4 regions of the Halioxenophilus sp. WMMB6 genome follow, and region 1 is predicted to be linked to each of the others. Evidence: predicted binding sites of a transcription regulator. Region 1 holds the regulator's gene; each other region holds the start of a gene.
The links. Region 1 encodes sigma-54, which starts transcription at its own class of promoters, with help from an activator protein. Its sites were predicted from a motif close to GTTGGCACGNNNNTNGNNT; they were not measured.
Positions count from the first base shown of each region.

Region 1 (2,194 bases):
GTCGATAGGGTTCGGTGAGGTACCGAACCGGTTGCTTGAGGCGGCCTGAGCCGCCGTTACTGCGCTATTCACAAGAGACTAAACAGCGCAGCAGAAACCGATAAATCCTATGTCGTTACACCAATCGCTTACGCTCGTTAGAGGCCGCGATGCCGAGCGACTCGCGATATTTCGCAATGGTACGACGGGCAACCTGGATACCCTGGTCTGACAGAAGGCTGGTGATTTTGCTGTCGCTCAGGGGTTTTTGCGGGTCTTCGGCGGCGACGAGTTTTTTGATGATGGCGCGGATAGCGGTGGAGGAGCACTCCCCGCCGTTATCGGTGCTGACATGGCTGGAGAAGAAGTATTTCAGTTCAAAAATACCCTGCGGGGTGTGCATGTATTTTTGGGTGGTGACGCGTGAAATAGTGGATTCGTGCATGCCTACATCTTCGGCGATATCGTGCAATACCAATGGTTTCATGGCCTCTGGGCCAAAATCAAGAAAGCCCTGTTGTTTGTCGACAATACAGCTGGCGACCTTGAGCAGAGTTTCGTTGCGGCTTTGCAGGCTCTTCAAAAACCAGCGAGCCTCCTGCAGGTTGTCGCGCAGGAAGGTGTTGTCTTCACTGCTGTCTGCGCGTTTAACCAAGTTGGCGTAATTACTGTTAATACGGATTTTAGGTGCGATGTCTGGGTTTAGTTCCACCAGCCAGCGTCCGCTTTTTTTACTGACAAACACATCCGGTACGATGTAGCTGGTTTCGCTGCTGCCAATCAGCTCACCCGGGTGTGGAGTCAGCTGTTGGATCAATAAAATCGCCTGTTTTAGCTCGTTCTCTTTGATGCGGCAGCGGCGCATGATCTGTTTGTAGTCGCGGTTGCCGAGCTGTAGCAGGTGTTCGCTGACGATCATTTTAGCGGCGTCGAGGCATGGCGTATCTTTGGCGAATTGATTCAGTTGTACCATCAGGCACTGCGAGAGGCTCTCGCTGCAGGCGCCAATGGGGTCGAACAGTTGCAGACGGTGCTGGACGGCGAACACTTCGTCGATGTCGAGCCGGTCGTGATCGTCTTCGTCTGTGGCGGCATCCACCTCATTAGGCGCTTCCCATTCGCTATCGTCCGCCTCTTCTGGGGTGCCATCCACCACCCGCGCCAAGCCGCGGTAGATATCTTCAATGGGGGTGGAGAGCAGGCCGCTGGGCTCAACGGCATCGATGATGGCCATCGCAATCATGCGATCGCGGTCTGACATGGGGGTGAGGTTAAGTTGCCAAAGCAGGTGTTCTTGCAGGGTTTCGGTGTTGTCTATCTGGCTGTCGAAGTAGCTGTCGTCGCGCTCGGGGCCGACATTGCCGCTACCACTGCCTTGGTAGATGTCGTCCCAATGGGTATCGACGGGGAGATCTTCGGGAATGTTCTCCTGCCAGTCAGCCTCTTCTTTGTTGGATTCGCTGATGGTTTCGGTGGCGCTGCTCTCTAGCTTGAGATCAGCGTCGGAGCTGGATGAGCTGTCGTCACCCGAGTCTTCAGACTCGCTCACCTCCAACATGGGGTTGGACTCCAGCGCCTCTTGAATCTCTTGCTGTAGGTCCAAAGTTGAGAGTTGCAGCAGGCGGATGGCCTGTTGCAACTGAGGGGTCATCGTTAACTGTTGACCGAGCTTTAGTTGTAGAGACTGCTTCATATACGACGGTGTATCCAATAACGAAGACGGAAACCGGGGGTAGCTTCAATCTGCTATCGGCAGTGTAGTATTGAATAGGTCAGCTGTGCAATATATTTAAGCAATTTTTATGCCTAGAATTCATTCGCTGGAAGTTTTATCAGGCAGGAGTGGGAGATTTGTGGCTGATCGGCGATGTCTAGCGGCTATTTACTGCTGCCGCGCGCGCTTGAGAGGAGTTGCTTTGCGCCTGCCCCGTTTGCTTGCAACCCTGTGTTTGGGTGGCTTTGGGGTCGATGGGGCTTATAGTCGCGCAAAAAGTGGTTGAGGTAAAGAGGGTGGGCTTTATAACTTGAAGCTTGCGCCAAGGTAGGTATCTCTAACCAACTGATTATTGAGCACTGTCTCGGCATTGCCTTCGGCGATAATGTGGCCGCCGCCAACGATAAAGGCCTTCTCACAAATATCCAGGGTTTCGCGAACATTGTGGTCGGTAATCAAGACGCCAATGCCGCGTTCCCGGAGGTGTTCGATAATCTGCTT
Region 1 is NZ_JAWMQR010000003.1:424,204-426,397, reverse strand. Features, by position in the region: gene SBL51_RS10865 (RNA polymerase factor sigma-54) at 116-1,672, opposite strand; gene lptB (LPS export ABC transporter ATP-binding protein) at 1,997-2,194, opposite strand, start outside.

Region 2 (2,194 bases), on a different contig from region 1:
GCCGGTGGCAACCGATTTCCCCTTTTTGATGCTCTCCAACTGGATATCGGCCTGTGGAAACAAAACTTTAGGTTTTTTTGCATCTTTAATTGAGTAATCGGTCACAACGCCAGCGCTATTCTGTCAGCCGTTTAGAGCGGGATATTTACCACACCCGCTTTGCTCACGGTGGCCCGTACCACCCGTTCACTGCGATCATTGCGAACTCTGATCTGTTCGCCGATACGGCCATCGGCAAGGGCGGTACCGGTTGCTTCCACGGCCACTTGCTTGGAGGAGGCGATAATCGTTACCCGGTCGCCCCGTTTCACGGCTTTGGGCGCGATCAGCCACTGTGCACGCAGTTCATCACCGGTATTGATACCACGGCGCAGCTCCTGCCCGGCGACATCCCCGGAATCGGTGATATAGCCCTGGCCGAGTAGTGAAACATCTTTCAGGGCGAGCTCCAGGTCGGCTTCGGCTATCAGTTCGCCCTTGCGTAAGGGGGCTCTGGCCACCACCACCTGCGCCAGTAATTTGACTTCACTGATGAAATAGAGCGACCAGTGGCTTAGGTTGCCATCGCAATGGACCTGGGTGGTGACGCGGCCACCTCGGTAGTTGTCTGGTGCGTCTATGCGCAGTTGACCATCGCAAGCCGGCAGTTGCAGTCGGCTGTCTGGCAGGTTGGTTTGTACCCGTACCTCATCGAACCGGGCGACGCTGGTGTAGTGCTCCTCCAGAGTAAAGGTCACCTGGTCCGCCAACTTTTGCATCGACTGCAGCTCCGCTGTGGCGTCGGTGGCGGGCTCCGCCAATACCAACGGATGGCACATGGCCAAACCTGCCAGCAAGGTCCAGCGGAACAAATCCTTAGCGCCGAGAGGAATCTTTGCCATTTGTATCCTATGCTCATTGGGTAGACGTGAAGCTACTCTCACCGCGCTTAAGTTTTGGAGAAAAGCGCCGAAATTTTGTCAGAATCCGCCTCATCGTCGGTTTGAGCAGTGTTTAAGCAATCAGTGTGCCTAAACCAAAATAATCGGTTTTTGACTCATTCAACCGCTGTCGCCAGCATTCCGATGGTAACCGGTAGTAGATAGATAACTAATTGAATTAGTTAAGATATTTTCCTGGCGTTCGGTGGCGATTAGAGCTGTTGGTCACGACCTTGAAATAGGAACTTTAAGTAAGTTGTCGCACTCGATTCGCTGAAGAGATGCCGGTGACAACCACTATCACCCAAGAGGAAATCCATGGCTGGTGTGTTAGACAGCGTCAATCAACGAACGCAATTGGTTGGCCAAAACCGGTTGGAGTTGTTGCTCTTTCGGCTGAAAGGTAAGCAGCTCTACGGTATCAATGTGTTCAAGGTGAAAGAGGTTCTACAGTGCCCAACACTGTATGAGATACCCAATCGTAATCCGGTGGTAAGGGGCGTTGCCCATATTCGTGGTGGCACCATCTCAATCATGGATATGAATCTCTCTATCGGCCGTTCGCCGCTGGAAGATATTAAAAACTGCTTCGTAATTATTACTGAGTACAACCGTTCCACACAGGGTTTTCTGGTTGGCGCGGTGGAGCGGATTGTCAATATGAATTGGGAATCCATCCACCCACCACCGAAAGGGGCGGGCAAGGAGAACTACCTCACTGCGGTTACTGAGATAGAAAACCAATTAGTGGAAATTATTGACGTTGAAAAGATTCTGGCAGAGGTGAATCCGTTGTCAGAGATGATCAGCGAGGGGGTCATTGAAGATGGTATCTCCGAGCGGGTAGTGCAAAAGCATGTGCTGATTGTTGACGACTCCACTATCGCCCGCAAACAGATACAGCGGGTGGTTGAGCAGATGGGTATTAAAACCACACTCAAAAAAGATGGCCGTGAAGCGCTGGATTACCTTGAGGGATTAATTGCTCAAGGCAAGAGTGCCATCGAAGAGTTGATATTGGTAATTTCCGATATCGAAATGCCAGAGATGGATGGTTATACCTTTACTGCTGAGGTTCGTGCAAATCCCGCGTTAAAAGATTTACATGTAGTACTACATACCTCGTTGAGCGGTGTATTTAACGAAGCTATGGTGAAAAAAGTTGGTGCTGATAATTTCCTGGCAAAGTTTAATCCGGATGATCTGGCCAAAGCGGTAAACAGCCGAGTCAAATTTATGACTGGCGAAGACCTGTTGGATGAAGATGAAACTGA
Region 2 is NZ_JAWMQR010000005.1:173,665-175,858, forward strand. Features, by position in the region: gene flgA (flagellar basal body P-ring formation chaperone FlgA) at 132-881, opposite strand; gene SBL51_RS14035 (chemotaxis protein CheV) at 1,239-2,194, shown strand, end outside.
Region 2: the regulator sigma-54 is predicted to act here: its motif matches at 996-1,014, upstream of flgA (flagellar basal body P-ring formation chaperone FlgA).

Region 3 (2,194 bases), on a different contig from region 1:
TCTCGAGCTTTACCGTGACATCGGGCTCCTTTAACTTCACCCCCCCCGTCACACAGTTTTGATTGAGACCACCACCGACATAACGCTCCACATCAATCGAGGCGAAGTCGTGGTTGCCGCTGCGCTTAACGCGCACACAGAAGGTTTTACCGGCAAGCTGGTCGCCCCATACCGAAGCCGTTGCCCGGTAGATATCGTCCTGGGTAGCAAAGTCGAAGGCATCAACGGCATAGAAGAAGGCGATACCAGGGGTTTGCGCCAACACAGTGCTGACCCTAGCCTCCAGCTCCTCATCGTCCGGGCCGGAGATCTCCAGCTTCTCCCAGTCGCGGCGCACCGAGAGCTCCCGGCTCAGGCGGCGCAGCAGGTGGTGCAGGTTATCCTGCAGCTGACGAGTGAAACGCTTGCGCACCGGCGCGCTTTTGATGGTGATCTCGGGAAACAACTTAACAATGAAGTGCATAACGTCTGGCGTGTCGATGGTTACAAAGCCGCCTAGTATAAACCAACCACCTCTAAAGCAGAGGCCCACACTCATCCATCCGCCATAAACCGAGCCGAAAAATATCACTGCAACAGGCTCTTTTCAGCGGGCCGGCGATTGGTTAGCATGGGCCGCCAACGCCAGCCTCGCCTGCCCCCTTATATAGGGTCGCTATTGGTGCAACCATGTAACACCAGCCCCAATACGATGCAGGCAACCCCTTCGAAGTACAAACCCACACGTTGATTTTTCGAAGAATTATTCAAACGCTTCATCTGCCGGCGGATGGCACAGAGATTGCCTTATTATGATGCACCCAATACAAACCTCTAGCTAGAGGTGCACACTTAGGGGAAGATCACACACCATTACACCGGGCAGTAAGCGCCAACTATAAGCTTTACACCCATCTATATATATCTGGCACAGCCATTTTGGAGGAATACATGTCAGAGCAGACTCTGAAACTCATTACTGATAACGAAGCCAAATGGATCGACCTGCGCTTCACCGATACCAAAGGTAAAGAGCAGCACGTTACCATCCCAGCCTCTGAAGTTGACGAAGACTTCTTCACCGATGGCAAAATGTTCGATGGCTCATCCATTGCCGGCTGGAAAGGCATCAACGAATCCGACATGATCCTGATGCCTGACGATTCCTCAAGCTTCCTGGACCCGTTCACCGACGAAGTCACCGTTATTATCCGCTGCTCCATCGTTGAGCCTCTGACCGGCGAAGGCTACAACCGCGACCCACGCTCCATTGCACAGCGCGCCGAAGCCTACCTGGTAAGCACCGGCCTGGGCGACACCGCTTTCTTCGGTCCAGAACCTGAGTTCTTCATTTTTGACGACGTCAAATGGGGCGCAGACATGTCTGGCGCTTTCTACAAAATCGGCTCTGAAGAGGCAGCCTGGTTCTCTGGCGTTGAACTGACCGATGGCAACATGGGTCACCGTCCTGGCATCAAAGGCGGTTACTTCCCAGTGCCCCCTGTCGACTCCCTGCACGACATCCGTGGCGCCATGTGTAACGCCGCCGAAGCCATGGGTCTGGTCATCGAAGTACACCACCACGAAGTGGCTACCGCCGGCCAGTGTGAAATCGGTGTTGGCGCCAACACCCTGGTGAAAAAAGCCGACGAAGTACAAATTCTGAAGTACGCCGTGCACAATGTTGCCGCCGCTTACGGCAAAACTGCCACCTTCATGCCTAAGCCTCTGGTAGGCGACAACGGTAGCGGTATGCACGTTCACCAATCGTTCACCAAAGATGGCGCCAACCAGTTTGCAGGCGACGCCTACGCTGGCCTGTCTGAACTGGCTCTGTACTACATCGGCGGCGTAATCAAGCACGCTAAAGCACTGAACGCTTTCTGTAACGCCTCCACCAACTCTTACAAGCGTCTGGTACCTGGCTTCGAAGCTCCGGTTATTCTGGCTTACTCTGCCCGTAACCGTTCTGCATCTATTCGTATTCCGTTTGTCTCTTCTCCGAAAGGCAAGCGTATCGAAACCCGCTTCCCAGACTCCACCGCCAACCCATACCTCTGCTTTGCTGCACTGCTGATGGCTGGCCTGGACGGCATCAAGAACAAGATCCACCCTGGCGATTCTGCCGATAAAGACCTGTACGACCTGGAGCCGGAAGAACTGGCCGAGTACCCAACTGTTTGTGCCTCTCTGGAAGAAGCACTGGTAGCTCTGG
Region 3 is NZ_JAWMQR010000008.1:92,925-95,118, forward strand. Features, by position in the region: gene thiI (tRNA uracil 4-sulfurtransferase ThiI) at 1-463, opposite strand, end outside; gene glnA (glutamate--ammonia ligase) at 931-2,194, shown strand, end outside.
Region 3: the regulator sigma-54 is predicted to act here: its motif matches at 769-787, upstream of glnA (glutamate--ammonia ligase).

Region 4 (2,194 bases), on a different contig from region 1:
GGGGTGGGTGACCAACCACTTCCCACCAGGCAGTGCTGGGCTCGTGGGACCACTTCTCGCCAATGGTTTCCGGAGGCAGAAAGCGCTCTACCAGGCTGCCCTCGACAACTGCGTGCTGGGCTCTGCCAGCACTTTCGATGGCTTGGCCGTTTTTAGGCTCGCGAGTTTCCAATATGGCACCACTCAGAAACTCTTTATCGGCATCAAGCACCCGATGTTTTTGGCCGTCTAAGTCTTTGTGTTCAAACATGGTATTCCCCCTACGGTAATGGGCGCCATTGCGGCCCTTTGTTAACAATCACCTTACTACCCGGCAATCTGCATACCAGGGTAAGAGCGGCGCTTAGCGGTTGCTCTTGGCGCTGCTCCAGGCTGTGGTTGGCCGCCTTTAGGTAACCGTAACCATTTGATTCAAATCAAAAAAATTTCGCAGCTAGCGATGGCTTATCAGGCGAGAGGAAAGTCTTGGCGAGAGTGGTGGGGTGAAGGGGCTTCCGGCATTTGTATCGTTGGCAACAATAGCGATGTTGGGTTTGGTCGGCAGCCTGGCACAGGCCGCTGGCACAATTAGTACCCATATCAGGCCGGTTTCGGCTCTGCTCGCAATGGCGGTGTGGGTATTTAGCCTGACAACGGCAGAAACACCGGATGAATCGCCGCTGATGGAGTCATCCTGTTCCAGCGGAGGAGGGACTGTCTTTGGAGTGCGTCTGTCGCTATAAAGTACCTGTCTCCAGCGAGAGTCTGTCTTGAGAGAGTGTCGGTAAATGTTGGTGCCAAAATTCCAACACCATCAAAAGCTAAATTAATGGATTGCCGCTTTAAATTTTTTCGGCCAGAGCAAAATTGCCGATTGCCGGATGCAAAGCGGCAAGCCATTGCCGCTTTCTCAAAAAATAGCCGGTCTATTTGCCTCTATAGAGCTTAAATCCGCTGATTAATGGGCAATTTCCGAGTTGGCACAGCCTTCGCTTAATTGCCCTTGAAGCAATTAATTCCTGCGCAGTGACGCGGTATTTTTCTGAGAGCGTAAATCAGTGGCAATTAATTTTGAGCAAGCATTGGGTGTACATCCGATGGCATTAAAGGCCCGCACCGAGCGAGCTAATATTCTGGCCAATAACCTGGCCAATGCCGAAACACCCGGCTACAAAGCCCGCGACATGGATTTTCAGAAACTCTTTTCTGAAATTCAGCCAGAGCAGAAAGATGGCTTAAATATGGTGGTTACCTCAAATAAACATACGCCCGGCGGCGCGCAGGTAGTCGATGACAGAGAACTGCTCTACCGCACTCCAATTCAGCCATCGATTGATGGTAATACGGTCGAGGAGCATGTAGAGCATGCCGAATATATGGAAAACGCGCTTGCTTTTGAAGCCAGTTTTTTGTTTTTAAAAAGCCGCTTTTCCGGTCTGTTATCTGCGCTGCGAGGTGAATAGAGATGTCTTTGGCCAATATTTTTGATACCGCCGCCAGCGCCATGAGTGCCAACACCGTGCGGCTTAATACCACCGCCAGTAACCTGGCTAATGCCGAATCAGCGGCGTCAAGCATCGACGAGACCTATCGTGCCCGGCATCCGGTATTTGCTGCGGTTCGTCAGCAGGTTGAAGCCTTGAGTTTTGATACCTTAGACGCCGGTCAAACGGAGACCCAAGGGGTTCAGGTGCTCGGTATTGTGGAGTCGGATGCGCCTTTACAGCAGCGCTATGAACCAGACCATCCGCTCGCTAATGAAGAGGGCTATGTCTTCTACCCGAACGTCAATGCCGTGGAAGAGATGACCAACATGATTTCCAGTTCCAAAGCGTATCAGATGAATGTGGAAGTGATGAACTCGGCAAAAACCATGATGCAAAGACTATTGACCCTGGGTCAATAACGTTACTAACGACGGAGACATCCTACTATGTCTGTCAATAATGTTGATTCAGCTTTAAGCGCTTACTCGGTAGAGAATCGCAATACGAAAGAGACATCCAACAGCGATGAGCTGGGTAGAGATGTATTTCTGCAATTGTTAACCACTCAGTTGCAGAATCAAAATCCCTTGGAACCACAGGAAAACAGCGAATTTGTGGCGCAGCTTGCTCAATTTACTCAGGTTGAGAGCCTGGATGAATTAAGCAACTCCTTTGGTGACTTTACCGGTTCATTCTTATCAAATCAGGCTCTGCAGGCTTCCTCGTTG
Region 4 is NZ_JAWMQR010000005.1:181,549-183,742, forward strand. Features, by position in the region: gene SBL51_RS14055 (hypothetical protein) at 1-250, opposite strand, end outside; gene flgB (flagellar basal body rod protein FlgB) at 1,038-1,442, shown strand; gene flgC (flagellar basal body rod protein FlgC) at 1,445-1,885, shown strand; gene SBL51_RS14070 (flagellar hook assembly protein FlgD) at 1,913-2,194, shown strand, end outside.
Region 4: the regulator sigma-54 is predicted to act here: its motif matches at 956-974, upstream of flgB (flagellar basal body rod protein FlgB).